DNA from 2 places in the Streptomyces sp. NPDC021080 genome. Region 2 is predicted to be linked to the other one. Evidence: riboswitches for the same ligand, from Rfam matches in the RefSeq annotation. Region 2 holds a riboswitch; the other holds the start of a gene.

Region 1 (7,691 bases), on a different contig from region 2:
TGAGCCACACCTTGTCACCGCGCTCCAGGGAGCCGTGCGTGACGCGCTCCAGGCTGCGTACGACGGTGTCGGCGGTGTGGGGCACGGAGTTCTGGACGGGGCCGACGACCGCGTGGGAGCCGTCTCCCGCGAGGCCGTAGGTTCCCGGGCGCCGGGAGGCGAGGGCCCGGGTGAGGGTGATTCCGCCGGCCGTCGTGGCGTGCACGGTGAGCCGGGGCTCGGTGGGCAGGGGTTTGCCGGGCCGCGTCTTCAGCGCGGCGTCGCTGGCGAACCGGCCCGCCGCCACGGAGGCCGCGCCCGCGGCTATGGCTACGGTGACGGCCGCTGCCGTGGCTCTTAGGGTGCGCACCCGACCAGTTTCCCGGGGGTCCCGGCCATCGGCCAGCGGGAGCGCCTCCAGGGGTGACGGCCGACGCTCACCGGACCTCCGGGCCGACCTGCGTTCACCGGACCTCCGGGCCGGCCTGCGCTCGCCCGATCCCCGGGCCGGGGTCCGGTCCGGTGCCCTCACTCCTTCTGGCCGTACCCCGCGAGCTGCTCCCCCGCCTCCGCGAGCTGGTCCGGTGAGAGCAGGGCGGGGGTGAGGCCGGGGACCGAGGAGGCCAGGAGCCAGACGCGGCACATCCATTCCAGCTGGGCTGTGCGGTCGTACGCCTGGTGCAGCGAGGCCCCGTGCGCGATGGTGCCGTGGTTCCGGAGGAGGCAGGCGGTGCGACCGCTCAGGGCTCGGAGCGTGTTCTCGGCCAGCTCCGGTGTGCCGTAGGCCGCGTAGGGGGCGACGCGGACCGGGCCGCCCATGGCCGCCGCCATGTAGTGGACGAGCGGGAGTTCGGGGACGAGGAGCGAGACGGCCGTCGCGTGCGGCGCGTGGGTGTGGACGATCGCCCGTGCCCCGGTCGCGCGGTAGACGGCGAGGTGCATCGGCAGTTCGCTGGTCGGGCGCAGCGAACCGAGGACCTGCCGGCCGTCGAGGCCGACGCCGACGATGTCGTCGGGCGTCAGCCGGTCGTAGGGCACGCCCGTGGGTGTGACCAGGACGGTGTCGCCGACCCGGACGGAGACGTTGCCGGAGGTGCCGACGACCAGTCCGTCGGCGACCGTGCGTCGGGCCGTCGAGACCAGCTCGTCCCAGGCCCGTCCAAGGGTGTCGCGGGTGTCCCGCGGAGCCGGTTCGCCCCGCCCGCCGGCCTCGTCCGTCGTCCGTGGGTGCTCCCGCCCGTCCGGGGTGTCCCGGTGCCGCTCAGTCATGACGCGATCCTGCCAGGCGCCCTCCTTCGCGCACCCCTTGCGGGAGTGCTCGCGGGACGGATGCGGGAGGTGTCCGGCCGCCAAGACCCCATGGTTGTATGTGATTTACATCACTTCACATCAATGGAACGCCGACGTGACCCCGCTCGGACATTCACCGCGGATCACACCCCGTGGCCGGTCCACTACGACCCGACCGACGCCCGGACACCACCTCCGGGGCGACCGCTTCGGCCCTCCGGAAGGTGTGACGACGGCTACAGCCTGGACGTGACGGGGATCTCGCTCCTCAAACCTGCTCCGACCCGATGGCCGCGCCCGACCCCGCGAGCCCAAGTGGAGCACGGAATTCCGCATCCGTTCGAGCCTGCCGAGCCGGCCTCCGACACAAGCGGAACGACTGTCCACCGTTCGAGACATCGCGAAGTCCGACCCAGTTCACCTTCCGTTCACCCAGGTTGCCTACGGTCCACCTGCCACTGACGTCCAACAGAAGCCTGGGTAAATGGAACACATCACGCTCCTCCTCGGAATCGTGATCGTCACCGCTCTCGTGTTCGATTTCACGAACGGTTTCCACGACACCGCCAACGCGATGGCCACCACCATCTCGACCGGCGCTCTGAAGCCCAAGGTCGCGGTGGCCATGTCCGCCGCCCTCAACCTTGTCGGCGCCTTCCTCTCCGTCGAGGTCGCCAACACGATCTCCAAAGGCCTCGTCGACGAGACGGGCATCCGGCCGGAGGTGATCTTCGCCGCGCTCGTCGGCGCGATCCTCTGGAACCTGGTGACGTGGCTCGTCGGACTCCCCTCCAGTTCCTCGCACGCCCTCATGGGCGGTCTGGTCGGCGCCACCATCGCCTCCGCCGGCACCGGCGCGGTGCACGGGGACGTCCTGGTCGGCAAGGTGCTCCTGCCCGCCGTCGCGGCCCCGATCGTCGCGGGCCTGGCGGCGATGGTCGCCACCCGGCTGTCGTACAAGCTCAGCGGTGACGCCGAGACCAAGGCCACCAAGAAGGGTTACCGCGCCGGCCAGATAGCCTCCGCGGGCCTGGTCTCGCTGGCCCACGGCACCAACGACGCGCAGAAGACGATGGGCATCATCACCCTGGCCCTGGTCGCCGGTGGCGCCGTCGCTCCCGACTCCGACCCGCCGGTCTGGGTCATCCTCTCCGCCGGTCTCGCGATCGCGCTCGGCACCTACCTGGGCGGCTGGCGCATCATCCGCACGATGGGCAAGGGCCTGACCGACCTCCAGCCGCAGCAGGGTTTCGCCGCCCAGACCAGCGCGGCCACGGTCATCCTGGCCTCCTCGCACATCGGCTTCTCCCTCTCCACCACGCACTCGGTCTCCGGTTCCGTGATGGGTGCGGGCCTCGGCCGCAAGGGCGGTGTGGTCCGCTGGTCCACCGCCACCCGCATGGCCGTCGCCTGGGTCCTCACCCTGCCCGCCGCCGCGATGGTCGGCGCCCTCGCCGAGTGGGTGACCGGTTTCGGCGCCTGGGGCACCGCGCTCGTCGCCGTCTTCCTGGTCGCGTCCAGCTTCGCGATCTGGCGCCGCTCGCGCCGCGAGGTCATCGACCACAACAACGTGAACGACGACGCGGAGCCCGCCGGTGTGGTGACGCAGGCCATCGCCGCCGTCACCCCGCCCCCGGCCGGCACCGTGGCCGACGGCCTCACGGCCACCATCCCCGCTCCGGCCGAGCCCACGGTGAACCCGTCGGCGCAGTCCCGCGTGGCCTGAGACCCGAAGGAAAAGCAGCATGAACATCGACTGGTCAGCTCTCGGATCCGTCTTCGGGGTCAGCCTCGGAGTGACCGTGGCCCTCGTCGCCCTCTTCACCCTCGGCGTCGCCGGCCTCTCCAAGAAGGAGACGTCCCAGGGCGGTTCCGCGGTCGCGGCGGCCACCGGCGCCTACGTCTGCTTCGCGGCCTGCGCCGCGGCGGTGGCGTACGGCATCTCCCTGATCATCACCAAGTAGCCCGGCACGGGGCCTGGTCCGGACGACAGGCCCCGCGACCCGCAACCGGGTCGCGCCGGGCGGTACCGCGCGTGGGGTGCGGGACGGATCACCGTCCCGCACCCCACGCGTATGTGTCCCCCGCCCCACGCGCACGGGTCCCGCGCCCCACGCGTATGTGGGCCTGCGCACACTGTCCCTCCGCAGGTCAACAGCCAGTTGACGGCCGTTCTCGCCCCGTGGTGGACTGCCGGAGCCAAGTACGGCGGCATGAGAGGAAGCCGGTGCGAATCCGGCGCGGTCCCGCCACTGTCATCGGGGAAGGAACTCCCCGGGAGCCAGGAACTCTCACCGCCGGTCTCGTCGAACCAGGGCGTGGACACCCTGAGTGAGGACATATCGCCATGCGCGGCTGCCCGTTGCCCGTTCCGCTGAGTACGAAGGTTCCGCCTCACCCCACGGCCGGCTGACCCCGTGCGTGCCGATCGCGTCTTCGCGTACGGCGCCGCCGCCGGCCTTCTCGGCGACCTGCTGCTCGGCGATCCCCGCCGGGGGCATCCGGTCGCCGCGTTCGGGCGGGCCGCCGCGGCCGTGGAGCGGACCCTGTGGCGGGACCACCGCGGGTGGGGCGCCCTGCACACCGCCGTCTGCGTGGGCGGCGCCACCTCACTGGCCGCGCTCGCGAGCCGCCGCGTACGCACGTCGCGTACCGCCTCCGTCGCCCTGACCGCCGCCGCCACCTGGTCCGTCGTCGGGGGAACCTCCCTCGGCCGCGAGGCACGGGCGATCGGCGGCGCCCTCGCGGCGGGTGACCTGGGCGTGGCCCGGGAGCGGCTGCCGCATCTGTGCGGACGTGACCCGCAGGCGCTGGACGCCGACGGCGTCGCGCGCGCCGTCGTCGAGTCCGTCGCCGAGAACACCTCCGACGCCGTCGTGGGCGCGCTGGTCTGGGGCGCCGTCGCCGGCGTGCCTGGCCTCGTCGCCTTCCGCGCCGTCAACACCCTCGACGCCATGGTCGGACACAAGTCCCCCCGGTACCGGCGCTACGGCTGGGCCTCCGCCCGGCTGGACGACGTCGCCGGCTGGCCGGGGGCCCGGCTGACCGCCGTCCTCGCGGCCGTGGCCGGGCCGGACCCGCGCGGCGCCCTGCGCGCCTGGCGCGCGGACGCCCACCGGCATCCGAGCCCCAACGCCGGGCCCGTGGAGGCCTCGTTCGCGGGCGCGCTCGGCGTGCGGCTCGGCGGCACCCTCTCGTACGGCGGACGGGTCGAGCACCGGCCCGTGCTGGGCGGCGCGGGGCGCGCCGTCCAGGTCCACGACATCGAACGGGCCGTACGGCTCTCCCGGCGCGTCGGCTGGCTCGCGCTCGGGGTGAGTGCCACCGCACGGGTCCTGCTCACCCGAACCGGACGGGTTCCGTCCATCAGGAAGGGGCGCACCGCATGAGCGGCGGGCTGCTGATCGCCGGAACCACCTCCGACGCGGGCAAGAGCGTCGTGACCGCCGGGATCTGCCGGTGGCTGGCGCGCCGGGGCGTCAAGGTCGCGCCCTTCAAGGCGCAGAACATGTCCCTGAACTCGTTCGTGACCCGCGAGGGCGCCGAGATCGGGCGGGCGCAGGCCATGCAGGCGCAGGCCGCCCGGGTGGAGCCGACCGCGCTGATGAATCCCGTGCTGCTCAAGCCGGGCGGCGACCGCACCAGCCAGGTCGTCCTGATGGGAAAGCCGGTCGGCGAGATGAGCGCGCGCGGGTTCTTCGGGACGGCCGGGTCCGCGGCGGACCCCTCGTCGGGTGCCGCATCGCCCGGGGACCGGCTGCGCGGGGGGCGCCAGGAAGCACTCCTGGCGCCCGTCCTCGACTGTCTGGCGCAGTTGCGGGGCACGTATGACGCGGTGATCTGTGAAGGAGCCGGCAGCCCGGCCGAGATCAATCTGCGGCGCACCGACATCGTGAACATGGGGGTGGCGCGGAACGCGGGGCTTCCCGTGCTCGTCGTCGGCGACATCGACCGGGGCGGGGTGTTCGCCTCGTTCTTCGGGACGGTCGCGCTGCTGTCCCCCGAGGACCAGGCGCTCGTCGCCGGGTTCCTCGTCAACAAGTTCCGGGGTGACGTCAGCCTGCTGGAGCCAGGCCTCGACATGCTGCACGGCCTGACCGGGCGGCGCTCGTACGGCGTACTGCCGTTCCGGCACGGTCTGGGCATCGACGAGGAGGACGGGCTGCGCGTCTCGCTGCGCGGGGCCGTCCGCGAGTCCGCGGTCTCCTCACCCGTCGGCGAGGACGTCCTGCGGGTCGCCGTCTGCGCGATCCCGCTGATGTCCAACTTCACCGACGTGGACGCGCTGGCCGCCGAACCGGGCGTCGTCGTGCGGTTCGTGGACCGGGCCGAGGAACTGGCCGACGCGGACCTGGTCGTCGTGCCCGGGACCCGGGGCACGGTCAAGGCGCTCCGGTGGCTGCGCGAGCGCGGCCTCGCGGACGCCGTCGCACGCCGGGCCGCCGAGGGGCGGCCCGTCCTCGGCGTCTGCGGCGGCTACCAGCTCCTCGGGGAGCACATCGAGGACGACGTCGAGTCCCGCGCCGGTCGGGTCGAGGGGCTCGGGCTCCTCCCCGTACGCGTGCGGTTCGCGCGGGAGAAGACACTGGCACGGCCGGTGGGCACGGCCCTCGGCGAGCACGTCGAGGGGTACGAGATCCATCACGGCGTCGCCGAGGTGACCGGCGGCGAGACGTTCATGTCCGACGCCGCGGGACAGGGCCTGGACGGCTGCCGGGTCGGCTCCGTCTGGGGCACCCACTGGCACGGATCACTGGAGTCGGACGGATTCCGGCGGGCCTTCCTGCGCGAGGTGGCCGCCGCCGCGGGCCGCCGCTTCGTGCCGGCCCCCGACACGTCGTTCGCGGCGCTGCGCGAGGAGCAGCTGGACCGGCTCGGCGACCTGATCGAGGAACACGCGGACACGGACGCGCTGTGGCGGCTCATCGAGTCCGGCGCGCCACAAGGACTGCCCTTCATTCCACCGGGAGCACCCGCATGAGCACTGTGTTGTTGTTGTCGACCGCCGACACGGACCTGCTGGCGGCCCGCGCCAGCGGCGCCGCCTACCGGATCGGCAACCCGACCCGGGTGGACGTCACGGGCGAACTCCCCGCGCTCACCCGGGGCGCGGACCTGGCCGTCGTGCGCCTCCTCGGCGGCAAGCGGGCCTGGGAGGACGGGCTGGCGTTCCTGAAGGCCTCCGGGATCCCGACCGTGCTGCTGGGCGGCGAGTCCGTCCCGGACGCCGAGCTGATGGCCGAGTCGTCGGTGCCCGCCGGTGTCGTCGCGGAGGCGCTGCGCTATCTCGTCGAGGGCGGTCCGGCCAACCTGTCCGAGCTGGCCCGGTTCCTGTCCGACACCGTGCTGCTGACCGGTGAGGGCTTCGAGGAGCCGCACCGGACCGCCGAGTTCGGCGTCCACGGCGAGCGCGCCTTCACCGAGGGCCGGCCGACGGTCGGCGTGCTGTTCTACCGGGCGCACGAACTGTCCGGGAACACCGCGTTCGTGGACACCCTGTGCGACGCGATCGAGGCGCGCGGCGCCAACGCCCTTCCCGTGTACTGCGGTTCGCTGCGCGGAGCCGACCCGGGCCTGTACGAGATCCTCGGCCGGGCCGACGCGCTCGTCGCCACCGTCCTGGCGGCGGGCGGCACCCACGCCTCGCAGGCGTCCGCGGGTGGCGACGAGGAGGCCTGGGACATCGGGGCGCTCGCCGACCTCGACGTCCCCGTCCTCCAGGGGCTCTGCCTGACCTCGTCGAAGAGCGCCTGGGAGGCCTCGGACGCCGCCCTGTCCCCGATGGACGCGGCCATGCAGGTCGCCATCCCGGAGTTCGACGGCCGCCTGATCACCGTGCCGTTCTCGTTCAAGGAACAGGGACCCGACGACGTCCCGGTGTACGTCGCCGACCCCGAGCGGGCCGCCCGGGTCGCCGGAATCGCCCTGCGGCACGCGGAGTTGAAGCACAAGCCGAACGGCGAGAAGAAGCTCGGGATCGTCTTCACCGCCTACCCGACCAAGCACTCCCGGGTCGGCAACGCGGTCGGCCTCGACACCCCCGCCTCCGCGGTCCGGGTCCTCGACGCGCTCCGCGACGCGGGCTACGCCCTCACCGAATACCCCGACAACGGCGACGAGTTGATCCACCGGCTGATCGCGGCCGGCGGCCACGACGTCGAGTGGCTGACCGAGGAGCAGCTCGCCGCCGCCCCGGCACGGGTGCCGCTCGCCGACTACCGGGCCTGGTTCGACACCCTCGACCCCGCGCTGCGCGAGGGCATGCTGGAGGCCTGGGGCGAGCCGCCGGGCTCCCTCTACGTCGACGGCGACGACATCGTGCTCGCCTGCCTGGAGTTCGGGAACGTCGTCGTGATGATCCAGCCTCCGCGCGGCTTCGGCGAGAACCCGATCGCGATCTACCACGACCCCGACATGCCGCC
Region 2 (7,691 bases):
CGCCCCGCGACGTGAGGAGCGATCAGCTGGAGCAGCGCGTCGAGGTGGAGCGTGAGGTCATCGACCCAGTAGATGCGTACGAACAGCTCCCACCCGCACTGCGTCCCCGATGACGTGAACTCCGGCACCGAACGGCGCAGGGACACGTTGTCGCCGCCGGGAAGCGGGCTCTGGCCCGGGAGGAGCAACGGGTACGGATGATCGTTTCGGTCCAGGTCTTCCGGATCTTCGTCGTCCATACCCATATGCCAACGCAGGGCCGCCAGAACCGAGGCCGGCGTGTCGTCGCGGAGGAAGGAGGAGAAGACGAGTTCATAGTGATCACTCATGGCGCGCATTGTGTCCGACCACACCGACATCGCCCTGTGGTCAGTGACAGGTCCCGTGCCAGACGCGTGCCAGATCGCACGGGGAACCGAGGGGAACACCGGGGAACCAGAGGACCCTTCACCAGGCATGAACGCCCTTCCGCCCCAGGTCAGTCCGTCACCAAGCCTGAGGTCACATCAGCTTCCCAAGCTGATGGCTTGAACCCCGTATGCTCCGCGCCATGTCGGACGAAGAACCGCTGTCCTGCCCACAGTGCGATGGTTGCCTCACGGTTGGCGCCATGGTTCTCAGCAAGCGCGAGGAGGACGGTCAGCGAGTCTGCCGCGTGGTCTCGGCATGCGACAGCCGGCACATCTGGTGGAGGTGGTCTGACGGGCTCTATGGCGGCCTGGAACCGTGCCCGTACCCAAAGCTCCTCACTGGCTGACATCCACGGGTGACTGTGAGGATGTAAATGGTGCCGTCCGAGGGGTCTGACCCTCCGTCTGACCGACGCTTGCTGTCCTGTTGATGATTTGTCGGCCGTTTCGGGCGGTGCCGCCCTGCACGCGGCCGGTCGGGCGTTTGTGACCTCATAGGAGCCCGGCCAAAGGTCCCATCACAGTCTTGTCCTCCCGCCCGACCGGCGCGTGCCATCCCCTCATGCACCGCACGGAAGGACAGCATCCTCAGCATGGCAGACGAGACAGCGGTGATCGGCGGCGTCGACACCCACACCGACTTCCATCAGGCCGCCGTGATCGATTCCATCGGCCGGCACCTTGCCACCCAGGCCTTTCCCACCACCCCCGACGGCTATCACCGGCTGCTGGGCTGGCTCTGCTCTTATGGAGAGGTGATCGCCGTCGGCGTCGAGGGAACCGGGGCCTACGGCAGCGAACTCGCCCGGTACCTGCAGGACAACCAGATCACCGTCATCGAGGTGGACCGCCCCGACCGCCGGGCCCGCAGGGCAGGCGGCAAGTCCGACCCCATCGACGCCTACGCCGCCGCAACCGCCGTCCTCACCGGCCGGGCCGGCGGGATCCCCAAGGCCCGCGACGGCATCGTGGAGGCCATACGCACCCTGCGCGTGGTCCGCCGCTCCGCCGTCAAGGCCCGCACCCAGATCATCAACCAGATCCGCAGCCTCATCATCACCGCGCCCGGCGAGGTCCGCGAACAGCTGCGCACCCTGCCTCCTGCCCAGCTGATCAAGCACCTGGCCCGCTCCCGCCCCGGCACGCGGACCAGCGAACCCGCCTGCGCAGCCAAGGTCGCCCTGCGGCGCCTCGCCCGCCGTCATCAATACCTGACCGCGGAGATCAACGATGCCGATGCCGAACTGCAGACACTGATGACCGAAGCAGCACCTGAGCTGGTCGCATTACCCGGCGTGGGGATCGAGACCGCCGCCCAGCTTCTGATCACCGCAGGTGACAACCCCGAACGGCTCACCTCGGAAGCGTCCTTCGCCCACCTGTGCGCAGCGGCACCGGTCCCGGCCAGCTCGGGCCGCACCAACAGACACCGCCTCAATCGCGGCGGCGACCGCCGGGCCAACCACGCACTCCACATGATCGCGCTGGTCCGCATGCGCCACGACCAACGCACCCAGGCATACGTAGCCCGCCGCACCGCCGAAGGCATGTCCAAGAAGGACATCCTGCGCTGCCTCAAACGCTTCATCGCCCGCGAGGTCTACAAGTACCTCACCTGCCAACACACCCCACCGAAGCCGCTCACCCCAACCGCTTGACGCCTATAGGAGCTTCATCAACGACGCCGGACAGGGGCGAACACCAGCGTCTCTGTCCGGCCGCCGCACCGGGCACCGACCTCAGCCAGAGCGGGCCTGGCTCGAACTCCTAAAGCGGGTGCCGAGGTTCGAATCCTGCCGGGAGCGCATCGGATAAGGCCCCGGGTCGATCACGTTCCGGGGACCTTGCCGTGCAGCGCGATGATTATCTGGGGTTGCCAAGAGAACGTGCAGGTCAGCGCGAGTTCGGCCGTTCAGGCAAGTGAGTCACGTAGCGCGGTCTGATCGGTGGTCCGATTGGGTGCGAAGGGTCGGCGGAGGCTTGGGCCGGCGGGCCGTGGTGTGGGGTTGCGTGGTCACGGGGTGCCCCGGCGTCGGTGGTCCGAGGGTGGGCGGCCGGCGCCGGGGCGTTCGTCATGCCGGTGTGCAGTTACCGGGGGCCAGGACGGTGGCCGTGGTTGGCCGGTCGTGGCCTGACTTTCCGTGACCCGGCTTGCCGTGGCCTGGGCAGGGCACGACCCCGATCGCCACCCCGAACGGGAGGTCGCCGACGGGGATGGTGGCCACGACGGTGTTGGTGGCGGTGTTGATCACGGACACCGTGTCGGCGTTGGCGTTGGTGACGTAGGCGCGGGTGCCGTTCGGCGACACCGCCACCTCTCGGGGTGCATCGCCGACAGGGATGGTGGCGCCGACCGTGTTCGTCGCCGTTTTGATCACGGACACCGTGTCGGCGTCGGCGTTGATGACGTAGGCGCGGGTGCCGTTCGGCGACACCGCCACCCCCTGGGGCGCATCGCCGACGGGGATGGTGGCGACGACCGTGTTCGTGTTCGTCTTGATCACGGACACCGTGTCGGCGTTGAAATTGGTGACGTAGGCGCGGGTACCGTTCGGCGACACCGCCACCCCGAACGGGAAGGCGCCGACGGGGATGGTGGCGACGACCGTGTTCGTCGCCGTTTTGATCACGGACACCGTGTTGGCGTCGGAATTGGTGACGTAGGCGCGGGTACCGTTCGGCGACACCGCCACCCCGATGGGAGCGTCACCGACGGGGATGGTGGCGACGACCGTGTTCGTGTTCGTCTTGATCACGGACACCGTGTCGGCGCTGAAGTTGGTGACGTAGGCGCGGGTGCCGTCCGGCGACACCGCCACCCCCAGGGGCTCAAGGCCGACGGGGACGGTGGCGACGACCGTGTCGGTCGCGGTGTTGATCACGGACACCGTGTCATCGGCGCGGTTGGTCACGTAGGCGCGGGTGCCGTTCGGCGACACCGCCACTTCCCACGGCGCAGCGCCGACGGGAACCGTGACCGCCACCGTGTTCGTCGCTCTGTTGATCACCGACACCGTGTTGGCGTTGAAGTTGGTGACGTAGGCGTAGGTGCCGGGCGGCACGGCCTGGGCGGGCTGCGGGGCCACCATGGGCAGGGCCAGGCCGGCCACTACGACGAGACCTGCCCCCAGCGCCCGCAGCAACCCATCCCACCACGAGCGACGCACTCGAAGATCAGGCGGCGCCGACGACGGGAGGGCCTCCTGCACGCCCACCCCCCTCACGGCTTGACAGCTAGTCACAGCAATCCTCTCGACCGGACTGACAGAATGTGACGCATTATGACAGTTCGTCATATTCGGTACGGTGGAGACGCGCGACCGCCCCGGCCATGGGCCATGGCGGTCGCCTGGACGTTCGTGCGCCTCACCGAGACCGCACCCGGTCGGGTGCCGCGACCGAACCGGAGGATCCGGGGCACGGAGGCAAGCGGCGACTACCTGACAACACTGACACACCGGCAGCGAACACGAACGTTGGCAGATGGTCGGTGAAGGTAGCGGGTGCCTCGCCGAGGCGCCCGTGTCGGTCAAGCTGCCGCGAGACGAAGAGGTCATCGTGCAAGGCGCCACCCATGTGCATTTATCGTCGAGGCTTGAGCCGGTCGACCGCCGGATAGCCTGGCTCAGGCTGGCAGCGGTACGGGGAGGCACACAGTCGACCGACCCACCATCGCGGCTGACTGCCGTCGGCTGAGACTCAGACGCTCCATCGCACAGCTTCGCCAAGGGACGTCCGAGGCGAAGAGACCGTGCCATTCGCGTGCCAGATCCCGCGGGGAACCACGGGGAACAGCGGGGACTGACCCCAGAGACGACCCGGGCTCCAGCACCACTCCGCCGCAGATCAGCGCAGCAACCGCCGCCAGGAAACCTCAGCTTCCCAAGCTGAGGTGAGGCGTGCCGCCCTCAGGCTTGGTCCCCGTCACCACAGCCAGCGGCCCAGGAACTCGGCCCAGATGTATCCCTGGTACCCCGCGAACGCCGGGGGGTCGCATTCCTCCAGTTCGGCCGCCAGTTCTTCCAATTCGGCCAGGACGGCGTCTTCCTCATGGTCGTCGGCGTTGAGGAGCAGGTCGCAGGTGTCGACCCGCAGCCCGTAGTGGTGCAGGCACTGCACCCAGAGGACGACGGAGGAGTTGGCGAACCACGGCTCGCCGTCCGGTTGAACGTAGTAGACGGTTCCGGTATCCGGCTCTATGGCCCACGAGGATGTCAGGGCACCGTCCGGGAGGTCCGAGAGCTGCCTCTCCGCCACGAGGTAGAGCATTCGTCCATCAGTGGTCGGCAGTGACGGCTGGAAGCTTTCCTGGAAACACACTCGGGTGAGCGGTGTGTCCTCTGTATGGGGAATGCCGACCTCCATGAGGACCGCCTTGTCCGCGTCCGGTATCCGCCAGTCGCCCACGGCAGACCGCTTGGCCCGGGTCACTCCCTGCCCGCCAGCCCAGTCGACGAGATCTTCGTAGGTCAGGCCCTCATAGAAAAGCGCCACGATTACCTCCGAGCTCGCACGCTACCCCGAAGCCCTCGCACCCGGTCCAAGAGCCCACCAACACAGTTGGAGAGCAGTGCCTGCTCCCGCGGCACTGGCGTACTGGGTGCGCGGCCGGCGCCGGCAGGTCTCTCCTTGGCCATCGACGAAGCCCGACCGTTGGTTAGGTCCCGGGTCGTACCCGGGCCGCCCCCATACAAAGCCGGGGATGCAGCTGCTCTACAGAGCTGGACACCTCGGAAGCCGGCCGCGTGTCTGAGACCCTAATCATGAGCACTGACAAGAGGCCCCACGAGCGTTACCTCTGCCTGTGTGAGGCTCGCACCACAACCGCACCAGATCGAGTGGGGAACAGCGGGGAATCACGATGAAAGCAGCCAAGCCCCGACGAGAGCGCGCCCCGGCTGTTCACCCAGGCCGGCGAACGAATCGGTTGCAAATGCCCGCAGCTTCCCAAGCTGATGGCTGGCAGGCGTCGTCGTCCCGGATCGGCCGTCGAGGCATGCACTGGTGGACGAGCGATGGCGTGGCTGAGCCTGGTGGGGGTGCAGCGAGGCACACGCGTGCGTGATCGGTTGGCAATCCCGCCGTCGTGGCTGACTTTCTTCGGCTGAAGAAGGAGTGGTTCCCGTCCGCGTACGGCGACAGCGCCGCGAGGATCTTCGGGTTGGCCTCGGTCTCGTCGGAGCCTTCCGTTGGGCCTGAGGTGTTGATCGCGCGCACTCGGAACGCCGGCCCGCGTATCCGGTTCCCCGTGACCGAGCGCACGAACTGACCGCGCGGCGGGCTTGATAGCCTCGTCGGGCCAGTCGAGCCACATCCGAGGCCAGGGAATCCGGTGCGAATCCGGAACTGACGCGCAGCGGTGAGGGGGACGGGCGGGGCACGACGCCACTGGGAGACCGGGAAGGCGCCCCGGCCGGACGAACCCGAGTCCGAAGACCTGCTGGCACCGCCGCGCCGCCGGCGCGGCGGACGTCCGTAGGCCAGGCTCCGCGTACGAGCCCCGACCCCCGAGGCATGCCCGTGCTCCGTACCCCGAACACCCCCGCCACACCGGCGCCGTGCCGCGTCGTCGTCTGCCGGGACTGCTGCTGCGGAACCCCGAAGGTGACCGGAGTCGATCACGAACGTCAGACCGAGCGGCTCGCGGAGGACGCCCCCGTACGCGTCTCGGACTGCCTCGGCGTGTGCGAACACGCCAATGTGATCGTCGTCCAGCCCTCGGCCGCCGCGCGGGCCGCCGGCGCCCGTCCGGTCTGGCTCGGACTCGTCAACGACCCCGACGCGACCGAGGACATCGTCGCCTGGGTGCGCGCCGGCGGTCCGGGGATCGCTCCCTGCCCCGACATTCTCGGTCTGTATGTGTTCACGCCGCCTCGCAAGACGCGGTGAACGAGCGCACCCGGTGGGGGCGTTCAGTGAGGGAAGGCGCGCCTGGTGCCCCTTGCCGGGGCAGGTGCTCGCGGAACTCCGCTGTGCCGAGCCGGGATTGAGTCGACGGACGTCACTCGAGCAGGCGGGGTCCGGCGCATGCCTGTCTCCCGCCTGGTCACCAACCGCTCGGCTCCGCCGATCCAGGGCCTCGAACACGGTGAGCGTGTCCCGGAGGACCATGACGTCATACGGGGTCCACGACCACAAGTCGGCAGGCCGTACCGGCGAGTTCCTCGTAACGGGTGGGATCGTCGAACCTCTGGATGTCGTCGAGATACGCGGCGCCCCGGGCGGTGGTGAACCGCTGCGTCGCGGGCCGACAGGAGTCGACGGACACCGGAACGCCCTCGGCGACCAGCTCGTCGATGACATCGGCCGGCCGTCTCATCTCCTCGTCCGGGGGCACCTGTCGTGACCCCGGACGACTCGTGGCAAGACCGAGTTCGATGGCGTCGGCGCCCTCCGCGCACAGCTTGCGCGCGTGCGCCACCGCCGCGTGCGCGGTCAGGAACCGGTTCCCGTCCGAGAACGAGGCCGCGGTGATGTCGACGATGCCGACCGGCGCGGGACGACGGATTCCCGCGGGAACGGTGTTCGAAGGCTCAGGCCTGGAGCCCAAGGCTCTGATAGATCTCTGTCGTCACCGTCGAGTGATTCATGGTCATGAAGTGCAGTCCCGGAGCGCCTTCGGCGAGCAGGCGGCGGGACATCGCGGTGGCGTGATCGATTCCGAGTGCTCGGACGGCTCTCGGGTCTTCCTGCGCGTCGAGCATGCTCTCGGCCAGCCGGGCCGGGAAGGCGGCGGTGGAGAGCGTGGGGATACGCCGGAGCGAGCGGATGGTGGTGACCGGCATGATCTCGGGGATGATCGGTGTCTCGCAGCCGGCCGCGGCCACCAGGTCCCGGAAGCGCAGGTAGTCCTCGACGTCGAAGAACATCTGGGTGATGGCGAAATCGGCTCCGGCCCGGCACTTGGCGACGAAGTGGCGGATGTCGTCGTCCCGGTCACGGGAACGGGGATGCAGCTCGGGGAAAGCGGCGACGCCGACGCAGAAGTTCCCGGATTCCCTGATCAGACCGACCAGGTCCGCCGCGTACCGGACCCCCTGCGGATGCATGGTCCAGGAGCCGAGCGGGTCTCCCGGCGGGTCTCCGCGCAGGGCAAGAACATTGCGTACGCCCTGGTCGGCGTAGTGGCCGAGGATGTTGCGCAGTTCGGCAGTGCTGTGGCCGACCGCGGTGAGGTGGGCGACCGGGGTGAGTGTGGTCTCCTGCGCGATCCGGCCCGTGACGTCGACCGTCCGGCCCCTCGTCGAACCGCCCGCCCCGTACGTCACCGAGACGAACGTC

Evidence for each region. Region 2 has a riboswitch for cobalamin ahead of ACH4S8_RS43405 ((2Fe-2S) ferredoxin domain-containing protein). Riboswitches for the same ligand answer to the same signal wherever they lie in the genome.
Region 1: it holds a riboswitch for cobalamin, as region 2 does, so the genes downstream of both, ACH4S8_RS35795 (cobalamin biosynthesis protein) here and ACH4S8_RS43405 ((2Fe-2S) ferredoxin domain-containing protein) in region 2, are expected to answer to the same signal.

What each region holds. Positions count from the first base shown of each region.
Region 1 covers NZ_JBIRQM010000018.1:82,753-90,443, forward strand. The annotation lists gene ACH4S8_RS35775 (alpha/beta hydrolase family protein) at 1-349, opposite strand, end outside; gene ACH4S8_RS35780 (class II aldolase/adducin family protein) at 508-1,248, opposite strand; gene ACH4S8_RS35785 (anion permease) at 1,754-2,995, shown strand; gene ACH4S8_RS35790 (hypothetical protein) at 3,015-3,233, shown strand; cobalamin riboswitch at 3,438-3,581, shown strand; gene ACH4S8_RS35795 (cobalamin biosynthesis protein) at 3,687-4,658, shown strand; gene ACH4S8_RS35800 (cobyric acid synthase) at 4,655-6,250, shown strand; gene cobN (cobaltochelatase subunit CobN) at 6,247-7,691, shown strand, end outside.
Region 2 covers NZ_JBIRQM010000034.1:33,788-41,478, reverse strand. The annotation lists gene ACH4S8_RS43425 (hypothetical protein) at 1-329, opposite strand, end outside; gene ACH4S8_RS43420 (IS110 family transposase) at 1,004-2,068, shown strand; gene ACH4S8_RS43415 (beta-propeller fold lactonase family protein) at 2,483-3,553, opposite strand; gene ACH4S8_RS43410 (SUKH-4 family immunity protein) at 4,335-4,904, opposite strand; cobalamin riboswitch at 5,694-5,870, shown strand; gene ACH4S8_RS43405 ((2Fe-2S) ferredoxin domain-containing protein) at 5,925-6,299, shown strand; gene ACH4S8_RS43400 (dihydropteroate synthase) at 6,526-6,960, opposite strand; gene metF (methylenetetrahydrofolate reductase [NAD(P)H]) at 6,944-7,691, opposite strand, start outside.